Regions from separate parts of the Streptomyces sp. NPDC029138 genome, predicted to be linked through region 1. Evidence: riboswitches for the same ligand, from Rfam matches in the RefSeq annotation. Region 1 holds a riboswitch; each other region holds the start of a gene.

Region 1 (5,082 bases):
GGCACCCCGTCGACCTCCTTGAGGTCCTGCGGGAAGGCCTTGTTCACGGCGTACAGACGGCCGGGGTAGCCGGCGTCGCGGAGGTTGCCGAGGACGCCGCGGCCCACCCCGCCGGGGGCGCGGCCGACGCCGACCACCGCGACGGAGCCGGGCGCGAGGAGCCGCCGTACGGAACGGGCCTCGGCGCGCTGTTCCCGCGCGCGCTGCACGGCGAGGGAGCGGTCGGTGGGTTCGAGGTCGAACTCCAGGCGGACCACGCCGTCCTCGAAGCTGCGTTTCTGGGTGTAGCCCGCGTCCGTGAACACCTTGATCATCTTGTTGTTGGCGGGCAGCACCTCGGCGGCGAAACGGCGGATGCCCCGCTCGCGCGCGACGGCCGCGATGTGCTCCAGCAGGGCGGAGGCGACCCCGCGGCCCTGGTGGGCGTCCTGCACCAGGAAGGCGACCTCGGCCTCGTCGGCGGGCGCGGACGCGGGCATACCGTCGGTGCCGATGCGGTCATAGCGTACGGTGGCGATGAACTCGCCGCCGATGGTGGCCGCGAGTCCCACCCGGTCCACAAAGTCGTGGTGCGTGAAGCGGTGGACGTCCTTGGCGGAGAGCCGTGGGTACGGCGCGAAGAAGCGGTAGTACTTCGACTCGTCCGAGACCTGCTCGTAGAAACTGACCAGGCGGTCGGCGTCATCAACGGTGATGGGCCTGATGCGCGCGGTGCCACCGTCGCGCAGCACCACGTCCGCCTCCCAGTGGGCGGGGTACTGGTGCCGGTCCTGCCGGTCCGCCGAGGTCTGCATGGGCCCCAGAGTACGGCTCGCGTCCGACAACGGCGCGAGGCAGTCTGTGGAGGACGACAAGCCGGACCGAGGCCGCGGTCCGGCGCCACACCGGAGGGGACGAAGGTCCGCTCCGGACACGCTTCACGGTATGGGAAACTGGTCTAGACAACCTGAACACCGAAGGGCAGCAACACATGGCTGAGCGCCGCGTCAACGTCGGCTGGGCCGAGGGCCTCCACGCCCGCCCCGCCTCCATCTTCGTCCGAGCCGCCACGGCCGCAGGCGTCCCGGTGACGATCGCCAAGGCCGGGGGCAACCCCGTCAACGCGGCCTCCATGCTGGCCGTCCTGGGCCTGGGTGCCCAGGGTGGCGAGGAGATCGTCCTCGCCTCCGACGCCGAGGGCGCCGACGCCGCCCTGGACCGTCTGGCCAAGCTGGTCTCCGAGGGCCTGGAAGAGCTGCCCGAGACCGTCTGAGCGACCACCGCGCAGAGCGCCGGAGCCGCGTTCGCCTTTCGGGGCGGCGCGGCTTCGCCGTATGCGCGCACGCTCGGCCCGATGTGCCGTCGATTTACCGCCCGCCGACTCCCGGCGAACTCTCGCGAATACGGCGCGATGAATTCGGGCAGCAGGAAATACCCCGCCCGGAAATTACTCTTCTTTGTATACGGTGCGCTTGTTAATGCCGCGGGCCCGACATGTTTACGGGGTGTTGCGAACTCCTCACACGCTCCGCGGCGGGGGAAAAGCGCAGCCGGTGCGCACCCGTCGCTCGCTCGGCGTGCAGCGCCGTGAGCGCCCGCGCGCGCTCCCCGTCCCCGCGCGCCACCGCGTCCACGATCGCGCCGTGCTCCGTCCAGGACTCCATCGGGCTGAGCGGCGCCTCCACCACGTACATCCAGGCGATCTTGTGCCGCAGCTGGGTGAGCATCGAGGTCAGTGAGGTGCTGCCGGAGGCCTGGGCCAGCGTCTCGTGGAACCAGCCGCCCAGCGAGCGCAGGTCCTCGATGCCGCCCCTGCGGGCCCGCTCCTGGCCCAGCCGGACCAGACCGCGCAGCACCTTCAGATGGGCCTCGGTGCGCCGCTGCGCGGCCCGGGCGGCGCCCAGCGGCTCCAGCAGCGTCCGCATCTCCAGCAGGTCGGCGGCCTCCTGCTCGGTCGGTTCGGCCACGCACGCGCCCGCGTGCCGGCGCGTCACCACGAAGCCCTCGGCCTCCAGGGTGCGCAGGGCCTCGCGGACGGGGACGCGTGAGACGCCGTAGCGGCGGGCCAGGACTTCCTCGGTGAGGCGGCTGCCGCGCTCGTAGACACCCGCGACGATGTCGTCCCGGATGGCCGTGCACACCGAGTGCGCCGGAATACGCATGTCCGACCTCCGCCTTAATCCCCGTGAAACGTCGACGATGGACGTGTGTTCCGTGACTCTATTCCAATGAGCCGGAATTTCCGACGGCGGGCCCTAATCCATGGCTATTTTTTGGACAGCGGATCCGGCGGACACCGTGAAAAACGGCGAAAGCCCCGGCTCGGTGAGCCGGGGCCTCGGACAGCCGTGCGGTCGGTGTCAGACGTTCACGCCGTGCTTGCGGAGGTAGGCGACGGGGTCGATGTCCGAGCCGTACTCGGGGGTCGTGCGCGCCTCGAAGTGGAGGTGCGGGCCGGTGACGTTGCCGGTGGCGCCGGACAGGCCGATCTGCTGGCCCGGGACGACCTTCTGGCCCACCGTGACTCCGATGGACGACAGGTGCCCGTACTGGGTGTACATGCCGTCGGCCATGCGGATCACGACCTGGTTGCCGTACGCGCCGCCCCAGCCCGTGGAGACGACCGTGCCGGAGCCCACCGCGTGGACGGCCGTGCCGCTGGCCGCGTGGAAGTCGATGCCGGTGTGCGAACCGGAGGACCACAGGGAGCTGCTGGCCTGGTAGGCGGTCGACACGTACGAGTGCGCGATCGGGGCGACGAAGGCGTTCAGCCGCTTGCGCTCGGCCTCACGGGCGGCCCGGGCCTTGGCGGCGCGGATCTCCTGGGCCCGCTCGGCCGCCGCCTTCGCCGCGGCCTCCTCGGCAGCCTTCTGCTCGGCGGCCTGCTGCTGCGCGGCGGCCTGAGCGTCGATCTCGTCGGCGACGTCCTCGGACACGGCGACGACCGGGGTGAGGCCGGTCTGCTCCGTGGAGTTCTCGGCGGCGAGCGCCGGGGAGGCTGCGAGGGTGCCGATCACACCGGTGGTGGTGAGGGCCGCGACGCCGGCCGCCTGAACGGTGGTCCGCTTCACCCGGCCGGGCTTGCGGTGCTTACCGGTGGCGCACATGAACGCCATGAAGTGGCTGGTCCTTTCCTTCCCTCTCGCCTACCGGGTTAGCTGACGGGTTCGGAGCAGGAAGGTCTCCTACGGGCCCCCTCGCAGCCGCGCGGGCGCCCGATTCACCCCAGGGACGTGGGTCCCCGGCTCCCCTGGCTCGCGCCGTACGGGGACTCGGCGATGACTGTCCGGTGCCGCGGGTGCGGCGCACTGCCTGACGAACAGCCCGGACGACGCTACGGTGGCGCGCTGTCAATCCTCAAACGTGTCCCGGTTTTTGTAGCGCATCCCACAGGGCAGACAGGCAACCTCCGCCTCAAAACGGGCATCTGGGGGGCGGAGTGGAACAGCGGGGCCCTGACGACCCATAGGTCGCCAGGGCCCCACGCGCGCGTGCCGTCACCCGGCCGCCACCGCAGTCGCGTCTACTCGGCCGCCACCACGGTCACTTCACCGATGCCCAGCGCCTCCACCGGCGCCTTGATCTGCGACGCGTCGCCGACGAGGACGGTCACCAGGCGGTTCACCGGGAAGGCGTTCACGACGGCCGCGGTGGCCTCCACCGTGCCCGTGGCCGCCAGCTGCTGGTACAGCGTCGCCTGGAAGTCGTCGGGCAGGTGCTGCTCGACCTGGTCGGCGAGCGTGCTCGCGACGGCCGCCGCGGTCTCGTACTTCAGCGGCGCCACACCGACGAGGTTCTGCACGGCGACGTCACGCTCGGCGTCGGTCAGGCCGTCCGCCGCGACGGTGCGCAGCACCTTCCACAGGTCGTCCAGCGCCGGGCCGGTGTTCGGGGTGTCCACGGAGCCGCTGATGGCGAGCATCGCCGCGCCCGTGCCGTCCGGCGCGGACCGCAGGACCTGCCCGAAGGCGCGCACGCCGTAGGTGTAGCCCTTCTCCTCGCGCAGCACGCGGTCCAGGCGGGAGGTGAGGGTGCCGCCGAGGCAGTACGTGCCGAGCACCTGGGCGGGCCACACCCGGTCGTGCCGGTCCGGACCGATCCGGCCGATGAGCAGCTGCGTCTGGACCGCGCCGGGCCGGTCCACGATGACCACGCGCCCGGTGTCGTCGGCGGTCACCGGCGGCACCGGCCGGGGCTCGCCCGGGGTGCCGGTCCACGCGCCCAGGGTGTCGCCCAGCAGCGCGTCCAGGTCGGCGCCGGTCAGGTCGCCGACGACGACCATGGTGGCCGTGGCGGGCCGCACATGACGGTCGTAGAAGGCGCGTACGGCCGCCTCGTCGATCTTCTCGACCGTCTCCTCGGTGCCCTGGCGCGGGCGGGACATGCGCGCGGTCGCCGGGAACAGCTCCTTGGAGAGTTCCTTGGCGGCCCGGCGGGAGGGGTTGGCCAGCTCGTGCGGGATCTCGTCCAGGCGGTTGCGGACCAGCCGCTCGACCTCGCTCGCGGCGAAGGCGGGCGCGCGCAGGGCGTCGGAGAGCAGGCCGAGGCCCTTGGCCAGGCGGGAGGCCGGGACCTCCAGGCTGAGCCGGACGCCGGGGTGGTCGGCGTGCGCGTCCAGGGTGGCGCCCGCGCGCTCCAGCTCGGCGGCGAACTCCTCGGCGGAGTGCTTGTCGGTGCCCTCGGAGAAGGCCCGCGCCATGATCGTGGCGACGCCGTCCAGGCCGGCCGGCTCGGCGTCCAGCGGCGCGTCCAGCAGCACCTCGACGGCGACGACCTGCTGGCCCGGGCGGTGGCAGCGCAGCACGGTCAGGCCGTTGTCGAGCGCGGTGCGCTCGGGCGCCGGGAACGCCCAGGGCCTGGCCTCGCCGGGCTGCGGCTGGGGGTGGAAGTCCATGGTGGCGAGCTGGGTCACTTGGCCGTCTCCTCGTTCTCGGTCTCGTCGCGGCCCGCCTCTACGGTCGCTTCCTGCTCCGGGTCCTCGGGGATCTCGGCGTCCGGGGCGGCCTCCGGGGACTTCGGCTCGTAGACGAGGACCGCGCGGTTGTCGGGCCGCAGGCGGGCCTTGGCGACCTCCCGGACCTCCTCCGGGGTCACCTCCAGGAC
Region 2 (5,082 bases), on a different contig from region 1:
CTTCAGGACCTTCTTCAGGGTGTGGTAGACCTCGGTGCCCCAGCGCAGCGCCTCGGAGAAGGACTCCGCGCCGATCGGGGCGATCATGAACTCCTGGATGTCCACGTTGGAGTCGGCGTGCGAGCCGCCGTTCAGGATGTTCATCATCGGCACCGGCAGCAGGTGCGCGTTCGGGCCGCCCAGGTAGCGGAAGAGGGGGAGGTCGCTGGCCTCGGAGGCGGCGTGGGCGACGGCGAGCGAGACGCCGAGGATGGCGTTGGCGCCGAGGGAGCCCTTGTTGTCGGTGGCGTCCAGGTCGAACATGGCCTGGTCGATCAGGCGCTGCTCGGTGGCGTCGTAGCCGACCAGCTCCGGGCCGATCTGCTCGATGACGGCGAGGACGGCCTTCTCGACACCCTTGCCCTGGTAGCGGTTCGGGTCACCGTCGCGCAGCTCGATGGCCTCGAAGGCGCCCGTCGAGGCGCCGGACGGGACGGCGGCACGACCCGTGCTGCCGTCGTCGAGGCCGACCTCGACCTCGACCGTGGGGTTGCCTCGGGAGTCCAGGATTTCCCGGGCTACGACGACGTCGATGGACGGCACGAGCATCTCCTTCTTGGATGTGACGCTGGAAGTGCGGGGCTGGTGTGCCTTGCGACTAGAGCCTAACCGTCCCAGGGGCGTCGGCCACCGACCGACCGTCCCGTGGACAAGCCGACGGTACCTTTTGTTTCTCGCCGAAACAAAGGGTGCGGGGGCGGTGGACACGAAAAAGCCCCGCCCCGGTGCGTACGGGGGAACACGCACCGGGGCGGGGAGCCCGTGGGGACGGGGGGACGGCCCGCACAGGGGCCTTCAGCGTGGCCCGCGAGGATGCGCGGGCCTCTGCTCCGGCTCGGAGCCGGATGTCACTTCAGGTGCAGCTGCTGACCCGGGTAGATCAGGTTGGCATCCTCGACGATGTCCTTGTTCAGCTCGAACAGCTTCTGCCAGCCGCCCTGCACGTGGTGCTTCTCGGCGATGGAGCTGAGGGTGTCACCGGTGACGACCTTGTACTCGCCGTCGCCCTTCTTGACCTTCTTGCCGGTCGGGGTGGTGACGGTCCTGCTCTGGCTCTTGCTCGGGCTCGCGGCCGGACGCTCGGCGGAGCGGGAGGCGGCCTGCTCGCCGGTGGAGCGTGTGGTGGAGCCGCCCGAGTTCGTGGAGGTGCTCGGGGCGGAGCCGTTGTACGGGGTGCTGGACAGGCCCGTGCCGCAGACCGGCCAGGCGCCCTTGCCCTGAGCGGCGAGGACCTTCTCGGCGACGGCTATCTGCTGCGCCTTGCTCGCCTTGTCGGCGGTGGCGGCGTACTGCGTGCCGCCGTACGCGGCCCAGGTGGAGGCGGAGAACTGGAGACCGCCGTAGTAGCCGTTGCCGGTGTTGATGGACCAGTTGCCGCCGGACTCGCACTGGGCGACCGTGTCCCACTGGGAGGCGGTGGCGGCGGAGGCGTTGCCGGCCGCCATCAGCGGGGCGGCGACGGCGGCACCGGTGACACCGGCGAGCGTGATGGCGCGGACGGCCTTGGACGGACGACGGTGCTTGCCCTTGCTGGAGAACAGCATGGATCGATCCCCTCACCGACGCCTGCGAGGTGAGCTGTCGGGTTCGGGCCGGTTGAGTTGCCCGGCCGCACTCCGCTTGCGCGGGATGCGGCTTCACCCCCAGCCGGTTCCGGCATCAACTGCCGGGCCCGGCACTTACCTTGGGTCCCCCGCTCCTGCCTACGGCGCTTGACGCGACGACTGTTCCCGGGCAACCGCTGGCAGGATTCGGCGTTGCGGCTGCCGGGGCTCGTGGTGACGAGCGGTCCTGACCGTAGACACGCGATCCGCGGAATTTCAAAGACGATCAGGGCTTCTGAGACTCATCCCACACTTTCGCCAAACCGGACATTAGGGCGTTAAGTGGGGCGTCAACTCCCGCTACCTCGCGCCCGTTTCGCCCCCGATTTCCAGGGTCTGACCGGCACTGATGTCGTTCGGGTCGGTTCCGATGGCCGTCTTGTTGTCGGCGTAGAGCGCGCGCCACCCGCCGTCGACGTCAAGGGAGTCGGCGATGGAGACGAGGGAGTCGCCCTGGCGGACGGTGTACGTGTCCGTTTCGCGGGAGGCATGACGGCCGGAAGATGCGGCCTTCTGACCGTTTGTCACGCTTTCGTCCGCACCGGTCTCGTCCGCGCTCGCGCCGCGGTGGCGTCCGCCGCTGAGGGACCCGGTGTCGACCAGGCTCCAAGAACCGGCGGCCTGCTGCGGGTTGTCCTGGATGCCGGCGTCCGGGGTGGCCGTGGGCGAACTGTCGGTTCCCTGTGAGCTTCCGGCGCTCGGCGCGGTGGACTTGTCGGACTTGGGGGTTTTGGTCCCCGTCGAACCGGTGGCCTCACCGGCGTCCTTGCCCGGCTTGACGCTCGGAGTGCCGGTGTCGTCCGAGGAGGAACCCGTCTTCGAGCCGGAGTTGGCGTCCGAGCCGGCACCGGTGGAGGGCGACGAACCCGGCAGACCGGACGAGTCGGAGCCACCGGACGAACCGGATGTACCGGAGTTGCCGGCCGATCCGGACGAGTCACCCGAACCGCCGCTGCCACCGGAGCCGCCGACACCCGTGTCGACGTGCGTCGAGCCCGAGTCCTCGGTCAGACCGGACAGCAGGGCGCAGGTGGCCCAGGGGGTGGTGCCCCTGTCGGCGAGGATCTTCTCGGCGACGGCGATCTGCTGGTTGCGGCTGGCCTGGTCGGGGCTGGCCGCGAACCGGCCGCCGCCGTACGCGTTCCAGTCCTCCTGCGAGATCTGGAGGCCGCCGTAGTACCCGTTGCCAGGGTCCGCGCTCCAGGAGCCGCCGCTCTCGCACTCGGCCACCTTGTCCCAGGTGGTGCCGTCCGCCGCGTTGGCGCTCGCCGCGCCGAGGAGCGGGATGGCGATGGCGGAGCCGGTCACTCCGGCCGCGACGAGGAGAGCCGGGGCCTGACGGGGGCGACGGTGTCGGCCGTTCCCGGAGAGCATGCAGAAGCCTTTCGAGCGACAGCAGGACCGGCGCGGCGGATGAAGCCGGTCGCCGCGCTGATGGGTGAACGTATCGGCAGACGATCACTTGTCACAAGTTCATGCCGCGCAGATCACGTGAAGATCACAGAGTTGAACGTCTGTCATCTTCCCTTGAAGGACCTGTGCCGAGGCCCCGGCGGGCCGCGTCCAGGCGGTGCGATCAGGCGGTGCGATCAGGCCCTGTGGCCGTCGGTGGGCGTGAACTCCACCGGCAGCGTGCGCAGGCCGCGCATGATGAGCCCGCCGCGCCAGCGCAGCTCGGCCGGGTCCGCGGCGAGCCGCAGATCGGGCAGCCGGGTGAGCAGCGTGGCGAGCGCGGTCTGACCCTCCAGGCGGGCGAGCGGCGCGCCGAGGCAGTAGTGGATGCCGTGGCCGTAACCGAGGTGCTGGTTGTCGCGGCGGGCGAGGTCCAGCACGTCCGGGTCGGCGAACCGCTCCGGGTCCCGGTCGGCGGCGGCGAGGACGACGAGCACCGGGTCGCCCGGCGCGATGCTCTGCCCGCCGATGGTGAGCGGCTCGGTGGCGAACCGCCAGGTGGCCAGCTCCACCGGGCCGTCGTAGCGCAGCAGTTCCTCCACGCCGGTCGCCAGCAGCTCCGTCTCCTGGCGCGCGAGGGACTCCTCGAGCCGCCGGCGCTGCTCGGGGTGCGTGAGCAGGGCGTAGGTGCCGTTGCCGATGAGATTGACGGTCGTCTCGAAGCCGGCGAAGAGGAGGATGAAGGCCATGGCCGCGGCCTCGTTCTCGGTGAGGTGCTCGCCGTGGTCCGAGGCACGGATGAGGCCGGAGATCAGGTCCTCGCCGGGCGCCGGCTCGGCCGGCAGAGCCTCGCGCTTCTTGTGGATCAGCTCGGCGAGATAGCCGCGCATCTTCTTCACCGACCGGGCGACCCCGCCCCGGGGGCCTCCGCCGTGCCGGATCATCATGCCCGCCCAGTCCCGGAAGTCGTCCTGGTCCTCGCGCGGGACGCCGAGCAGGTCGCAGATGGCGTAGATGGGCAGCGGGAAGGCGAACTCGTGGATGAGGTCGGCGGAGCCGCGCCGCGCGAACTGGTCGATGAGGTGATCGGTCAGCTCCTGCACCCGGGGCGCGAACTCGGCGACGCGGCGGGGTGTGAAGGCCTTGCTGACCAGGCGGCGCAGCCGGGTGTGGTCCGGCGGGTCGATGTTCAGCAGATGCGTCATCAGCTCGGCCTTGCGCTCGCCTGGGATGCCGGTCTTGCCCTTGGCGTGCGCGGGTTCGTCGTGATGCGCCGGGTTCTTGCTCAGCCGTTGGTCGGCCAGGGCCTGCCGGGCATCGGCGTACCGGGTGACCAGCCAGGCCTCGACCCCGCTCGGCAACCGCGTCCGGTGCACGGGGGCGTGCTCGCGCAGCCAGGCGTAAGCCGGGTAGGGGTCGGCGGCGAACTCCCAGGTGAAGAGGGCGGGAGCGGGCTGGTCGAGGTGGGGCTGGTCGGTCACTCCTCGACCGTATCCCGCCGGCCGAGCAGTGCCGGGCGGGGTGGGGCTGACCCCCGGGGGGCGCGGGAGAGGCGGGGTGTCCTACGGAGCCCGCAGACCCGGGGGCGGGGCAGCGGCGGGGGTTGTACTGCGGAGCCCGCAGACCCCGAGGGCGCGGGAGCCGCGGGGGGGCTGCCCTGCGGAGCCCGCAGACCCCAGGAGCGCCGGACCGGCGGGGGTTGTCCTGTGGAGCCGTTCCTCCGGCACCGGGGAAGCGGGCTGAGCGTAGGGCTGGAATCCGTGCGGCGTCCTCGGGCCGCGGGGCTAAGCGGGCAGGCCCTCGGCCGTCCGTATCGCGTCCCGGTACGCCCGGGCCGCCGCCCGCAGCGCCGCCTCCGGGTCGACGCCGGAGGCCTCGGCGCGGACCGCCAGCGCCAGCAGCTCGTAGCCGATGCCCTCGCCCTGCGGCAGGGGTACCGCCAGGCCCGCCGTGCGGGTGCGGGAGGCGAGCTTGGCGGCGAGGGCCAGGCCGGGCTGGCCGAGCGGGACGCCGTCCGTGACCGAGTCGCGCCGCTTCTCCTCCGCCT
Region 3 (5,082 bases), on a different contig from region 1:
GCCCGGGCCCAGGAGTGGGTGGACGACGCCCTCGCCCGCGAACTGAGCCTGGACCGGGAGGCGTTGACCGACAGACAGCGGTGACGCCCCCGGGCTCCGGCCCTCCCGGCGACCACCCCCTCGGGACCGCGCGCTCTACCGCAACTTCCAGGCGGTGACCGCGATGAGCCCCATCCGGTTCCAGAAGCGGATCCGGCGCGACCCGCCTGCGGACCGCCGTACGCACCCCCCGTGGGCGTCCTGCCCCGAGCCGCTGGACCGCGAAGGAGGTGCGTTCGGGCCTGGGGAGCGGCGAGGGCGCCCGCGCCGGTGGTGCCGGCGCGGGCCGTGGCGGGCGGAAGCGAGCGTTCCGGGCGAGCCTAGGCCACCGAAGCGATCCGCATCTTGATGTCGTGCGGTGACAGCGTTCCCTTCGCGGTCACGTGGTCGCCGGAGGATTCGCCGCGCAGGCGGCGGCCGATCCAGGGGACGAGGTACTCGCGGGCCCACTGGACGTCGTCGCGGCGGATCTCCAGCGTGCCCCGGGGCGGCAGCGGCGGCCACGGCTGCTCCGGGTCGGCCGGGACGTCCAGGCCGAGGACCTGTCCGGCGCGCAGTGCCACGCGCGTGTGCCCCTCGGGCGAGAGGTGCAGCCGGTCGTTGTCCCAGGCCCTGCGGTCCTGCACGGACTTGAGGGACCACAGGTCGAGGACGGGGCAGCCGTACCGGTCGGCGATGGCACGGACGTGCCCGTTGTAGGTGGCGATCTTGCCGCGCAGGTGCTTGAGGACGGGGACGCCACGGGTGTCGAACCCGGTCGTCACCATGACCGTGCCGGCGGCCTCCGTCAGCCGGGCCACGGCCCGTTCGAAGCGCTCGGCCACCTCGTCGGGGTCCGTGCCCGGGCGGATGATGTCGTTCCCGCCGGCGCAGAAGGAGATCAGGTCCGGGGCCATGCCGATGGCCTGCGGCACCTGGTCGGCCACGATCTGGTCCAGCAGCTTCCCGCGCACGGCGAGGTTGGTGTACTGGAAGTCTCCCTCGGGACGCCGGTCGGCGAGCAGCACCGCGAAGCGGTCGGCCCAGCCCACGAACGCCCCGTCGGGGCCGGGGTCGCCGACGCCCTCGGTGAAGCTGTCCCCCACCGCCACGTACGACCCGATCACTGATCTGCTGTCATTCTTCGAATCGTCTGCCACGTCGGACCATGATTCACCTTCGGATGTGACCTACGCGACCGTAGGCAGGGCTTGACGAACGGTGAGATGAGCCACTCTTAAATAATTTGCAAAGCAAGGAATAGAGGCTGCCGGTACACCGAAGGCCGGACCCGGGGATCGTGGGTCCGGCCTTCGGCAGCGTGTCAGGCAGGTGGTTCGAAGGGGGCGCGGGCGTCAGCCGACGGCGACGCCGTGCGAGCGGAGGTAGGCGACCGGGTCCACGTCCGAGCCGTAGTTCGGCGTGGTGCGGATCTCGAAGTGCAGGTGCGGGCCGGTCACGTTGCCGGTGGCGCCGGACAGGCCGATCTGCTGACCCGCGGTCACGCTCTGCCCGGCCGAGACGGAGAGCCGGGAGAGGTGGCCGTACTGGGCGTAGTAGCCGTCGTTCAGCTTGATGACGACCTGGTTGCCGTACGCGCCGCCCCAGCCGGCGGAGACGACGGTGCCCGCGCCGACGGCCTTGAGCGGGGTGCCGGTCGGGACGACGAAGTCGACGCCGGTGTGGTAGCCGCTGGACCACATGCTGCCGGCGACGTGGTAGGCGGTGCCGACGGTGGCGCCGGCCACCGGGAGGGTGTAACCGGCGGACGCGGGCTGGGAAGCGGGCTTCGCCGAGGCCTGCTGGGTGGACTTCGATGCGGCGGAATCCGTGGACTTGGGGGCCGCCGACTCCGTGGTGGCCGCCGCCTTCTCGCCGAGGCTCAGCTTCAGGCCCGGGTGGATGACCGCCGGGTCGGCGCCGATGGCCTGCCGGTTGTCGTCGTAGAGCCGCTGCCAGCCGCCGCTGACGTGCTGGTCCGCGGCGATCGTCGCGAGGCAGTCGCCGCTGCGCACGGTGTAGGTGCGCACGCCCGAGTTCTGCTGCGCGGCAGTCTTCTTCACCGCGTCGGGAAGGGTCTGCGCGGCCGGTCCGGAGACGGACTGCGCGGGGGTCGCGGCGTGCGCTCCGGTGGCCCCGAGGAGGGGCAGGGCCAGGGCGGCGCCACCGGTTCCGGCGACGGCGAGGGAGCGGGAAAAACGCGGGGTCTTGGGACGTCGGTGCTTACCCTTGGCAGGCATGGCGCAATTCCTCTCCGACGCCTGCGAGGTCAGCTGTCGGGTTCGGGCTGGAGCTGCCCGGCCGTGCGCGGCACGGCTGCACCCCTAGCCTGTCGCGGAGACCGGACAGGCAGTTCTTACCTGGTGGGTCCCCCGCTCCTGCCGACGCGGGTCAAGTGTGTGGGGAGTCCGGACGGCGGCAGGATTCGGCGTTCCGCCCGGGTCGGTGGCGAACGTAAGCGAGCAGGACGCGCGGAAACAAGCAGCCGGTTCCCGTTGTTCCGGTTTCGGATGATCGGATACGGGAATTCACGGTCACCGAGCGTGAATTCCCGCCCCTTCTCCTTTTCAATTCGCCTATTCCCCAGCGGAATTACGTGGACATGGCGCGCGACGCACCGTCACCGATATGACGCTCCTCACGCTCCACCCCTCCAGGCTCCCCCATTCCGCGGCGAGTTGGAATGAAGGCGTCAATTCGGGCAGAAAAGTCAGATACGACGCAGGTGGATAACCGTCGCATCCAGGTCACCCTTGAGCCCGGTCCGCAGCCCATGGTGCAGCAGTACGGCACCTCGGTACACTTCGCCCGTTTCGCGGCATTCGTACGACGCCGCCGGGTCGAGCCCGCGCAGCCGCACCGCCGGTACCGGCTCGCCGTAGCTCTGCGCCTGCAACCAGGCGAGGACGACGGTCTCCTCCCCCCGGACGTACTGCACGGCGCTCAGACCGCCCGTCGGGGGCCGCAGCCGGTACAGCTCGCCGTGCTGCACGACCGGGCGGATCTGCTTGTACAGCTCCACCCACCGCCGGGCCTCGGCCAGCTCCTCCGCGCTCCACTCGGTCAGGTCGCCACCGACCCCGAGCACCCCCGCCATGGCACTGACGAACCGGAAGCGCAGCGAGCTGACCCGCCCGTTGAGCTGGGTGTTCGGGCTGTCGGTGACCCAGGCCGCCATCACGCGCGCGGGATGGATCTGCGTGAAGCCGTGCTGGATGGCGAGCCGGTCCAGCGGGTCGGTGTTGTCGGAGGTCCACACCTGGTCGGTGCGGCCGAGCACCCCGAGGTCGATCCGGCCGCCGCCGCCCGAGCAGGACTCGAAGGCGACTTTGGGGTGCGCGGCCCGCAGCCTGTCCAGCAGGGCGTAGAGGGCGCGGACGTGGTCCACCCACAGGCGCTGCGGGTACGGCTCCCCGGGCCAGCCGGCGTCGGTGAAGCAGCGGTTGAAGTCCCACTTCACGTAGTCGATCGGGGCGCTGGACAGCAGGGTGTCCAACTGCTCCCACAGATACTCCTGGACGTCCTCGCGCGCGAGGTTGAGAACGAGCTGATTGCGCAGTTCCGTCCGCTTCCGTCCCGGTTGGTACTGCACCCAGTCCGGGTGGGCGCGGTACAGGTCGCTGTCCGGGTTGACCATCTCGGGCTCGACCCAGATGCCGAACTGCATGCCGAGCCCGTGCACCTGGTCGGCGAGGGGCTTCAGGCCGTGCGGGAAGCGGTCGGGGTTGGGCGTCCAGTCGCCGAGGCCGGCGCGGTCGCTGGTGCGGGCGCCGAACCAGCCGTCGTCGACGACGAACAGCTCGATGCCGATCTCGGCGGCCCGGCGGGCGAGCGTGAGCTGCTGCTCCTCGGAGATGTCGAAGAAGGTGGCCTCCCACGAGTTGAACAGCACGGGCCGGTCCCGCTCGGCGTCCGGGATGACGTACGCCCGCTGGTAGGCGTGCCAGGCGCGGCTCGCGCCGCCGAAGCCGCCGTCGGTCCACAGCCCCGCGAAGACCGGGGTGGTGTACGACTCCCCGGGCGCGAGGAGCAGCAGGCCCGAGTCGTCGTAGCCGGCGCCGCCGGTGATCTGCACGCGCGCGTCCGGGAGCTGGGCGACCGCGATGCGCCAGGAGCCGGACCAGCCGAGCGCGCAGCCGTAGACCTCGCCGCGCTCCTCGGTGGCGTCGGTGTCGAGGGCGACCCAGGGCAGGTGCTGGTGGCCGGTGTGGCCGCGGCGGCTGCCGATGACCTTCTCACCGAAGGTGAGGGGGGCGGTGGCGAGCCGGGACTCGGCGGCCCAGCGACCGTGCAGCTGGGACAGCCGCCAGCCCTCGCGGTCGGGCAGGGTCCAGGTGGCCGCGTCGGCCCTCAGCAGCTCCACGCGCGCGTGGCCGCCGTTCTCGACGGTGACCCAGCGCTCGACGACGTCCCCGCGCATGCGGTAGTGCAGGGTGATCACCACGCCGTCGTCGTCGAAGCGCAGCCGCAGCTCGTCGTCCTCCGTGGTGTCGTACGACACGAAGCGCCACTCGGTGCCGCGCCGCTCCTCGGTGCGCACGGACAGGGCGGGGCGGACGAAGCGGGGGCCGCCCTCGACGGGGTACTCCTCCCGGCCGTCGAGCGGGGACTCGAAGGGCCAGTAGCCGGGCAGCGGGCTCACCGCGAGGGCCTCGGCGTCGGCGAGGGCGATCCGTGGCCCCCAGTGCAGGTGGAGCAGCTCGTCCGCGCCGGTCAGATGCAGGGCGTAGCTGCTGCCGGGGCCCGACAGGAGCCAGGTACGACCGTCTTCGGCGATGTCCAGCATCGAGACCTCACAGGTGCCAACAGATCCGCTCAAGTGCCAACATCATCAGGGGCCGCGGACCCCTCTGACAATGCCTGTGGACAACTCATTGCCCGAGGAAATCGATGCCGTATGGTCGACGGAGCGCCTGCCGACGAGCCGCGACGGCGGGAACCGACCGGGAGGAGCCCCCGTGACGCAGCAGGTCCCGTCGACCGAGCCGGAGCTGGCCGGAGTGCGCAATTTCCGTGACGTGGGCGGGCTGCCGACCACGGACGGGCGGCGGGTGCGGTACGGCG

What was found. A riboswitch is a leader RNA that binds a small molecule or an ion and turns the genes downstream of it on or off. The one in region 1 is predicted to bind cyclic di-AMP.
Region 2: another riboswitch for cyclic di-AMP. It lies ahead of ACZ4WH_RS07455 (transglycosylase family protein); the one in region 1 lies ahead of ACZ4WH_RS17930 (M23 family metallopeptidase).
Region 3: another riboswitch for cyclic di-AMP. It lies ahead of ACZ4WH_RS27065 (M23 family metallopeptidase); the one in region 1 lies ahead of ACZ4WH_RS17930 (M23 family metallopeptidase).

The regions. Positions count from the first base shown of each region.
Region 1 is NZ_JBVHWM010000019.1:60,707-65,788, forward strand. Features, by position in the region: gene ACZ4WH_RS17915 (bifunctional acetate--CoA ligase family protein/GNAT family N-acetyltransferase) at 1-794, opposite strand, end outside; gene ACZ4WH_RS17920 (HPr family phosphocarrier protein) at 971-1,252, shown strand; gene ACZ4WH_RS17925 (GntR family transcriptional regulator) at 1,455-2,141, opposite strand; gene ACZ4WH_RS17930 (M23 family metallopeptidase) at 2,340-3,095, opposite strand; cyclic di-AMP (ydaO/yuaA leader) riboswitch at 3,108-3,267, opposite strand; gene ACZ4WH_RS17935 (M16 family metallopeptidase) at 3,503-4,891, opposite strand; gene ACZ4WH_RS17940 (M16 family metallopeptidase) at 4,888-5,082, opposite strand, start outside.
Region 2 is NZ_JBVHWM010000005.1:93,688-98,769, forward strand. Features, by position in the region: gene eno (phosphopyruvate hydratase) at 1-588, opposite strand, end outside; gene ACZ4WH_RS07455 (transglycosylase family protein) at 888-1,583, opposite strand; cyclic di-AMP (ydaO/yuaA leader) riboswitch at 1,588-1,760, opposite strand; gene ACZ4WH_RS07460 (transglycosylase family protein) at 1,944-3,017, opposite strand; gene ACZ4WH_RS07465 (cytochrome P450 family protein) at 3,233-4,516, opposite strand; gene ACZ4WH_RS07470 (nucleoside triphosphate pyrophosphohydrolase) at 4,820-5,082, opposite strand, start outside.
Region 3 is NZ_JBVHWM010000039.1:77,527-82,608, reverse strand. Features, by position in the region: gene ACZ4WH_RS27075 (TetR/AcrR family transcriptional regulator) at 1-84, shown strand, start outside; gene ACZ4WH_RS27070 (SGNH/GDSL hydrolase family protein) at 360-1,145, opposite strand; gene ACZ4WH_RS27065 (M23 family metallopeptidase) at 1,374-2,258, opposite strand; cyclic di-AMP (ydaO/yuaA leader) riboswitch at 2,262-2,426, opposite strand; gene ACZ4WH_RS27060 (alpha-galactosidase) at 2,729-4,804, opposite strand; gene ACZ4WH_RS27055 (tyrosine-protein phosphatase) at 4,977-5,082, shown strand, end outside.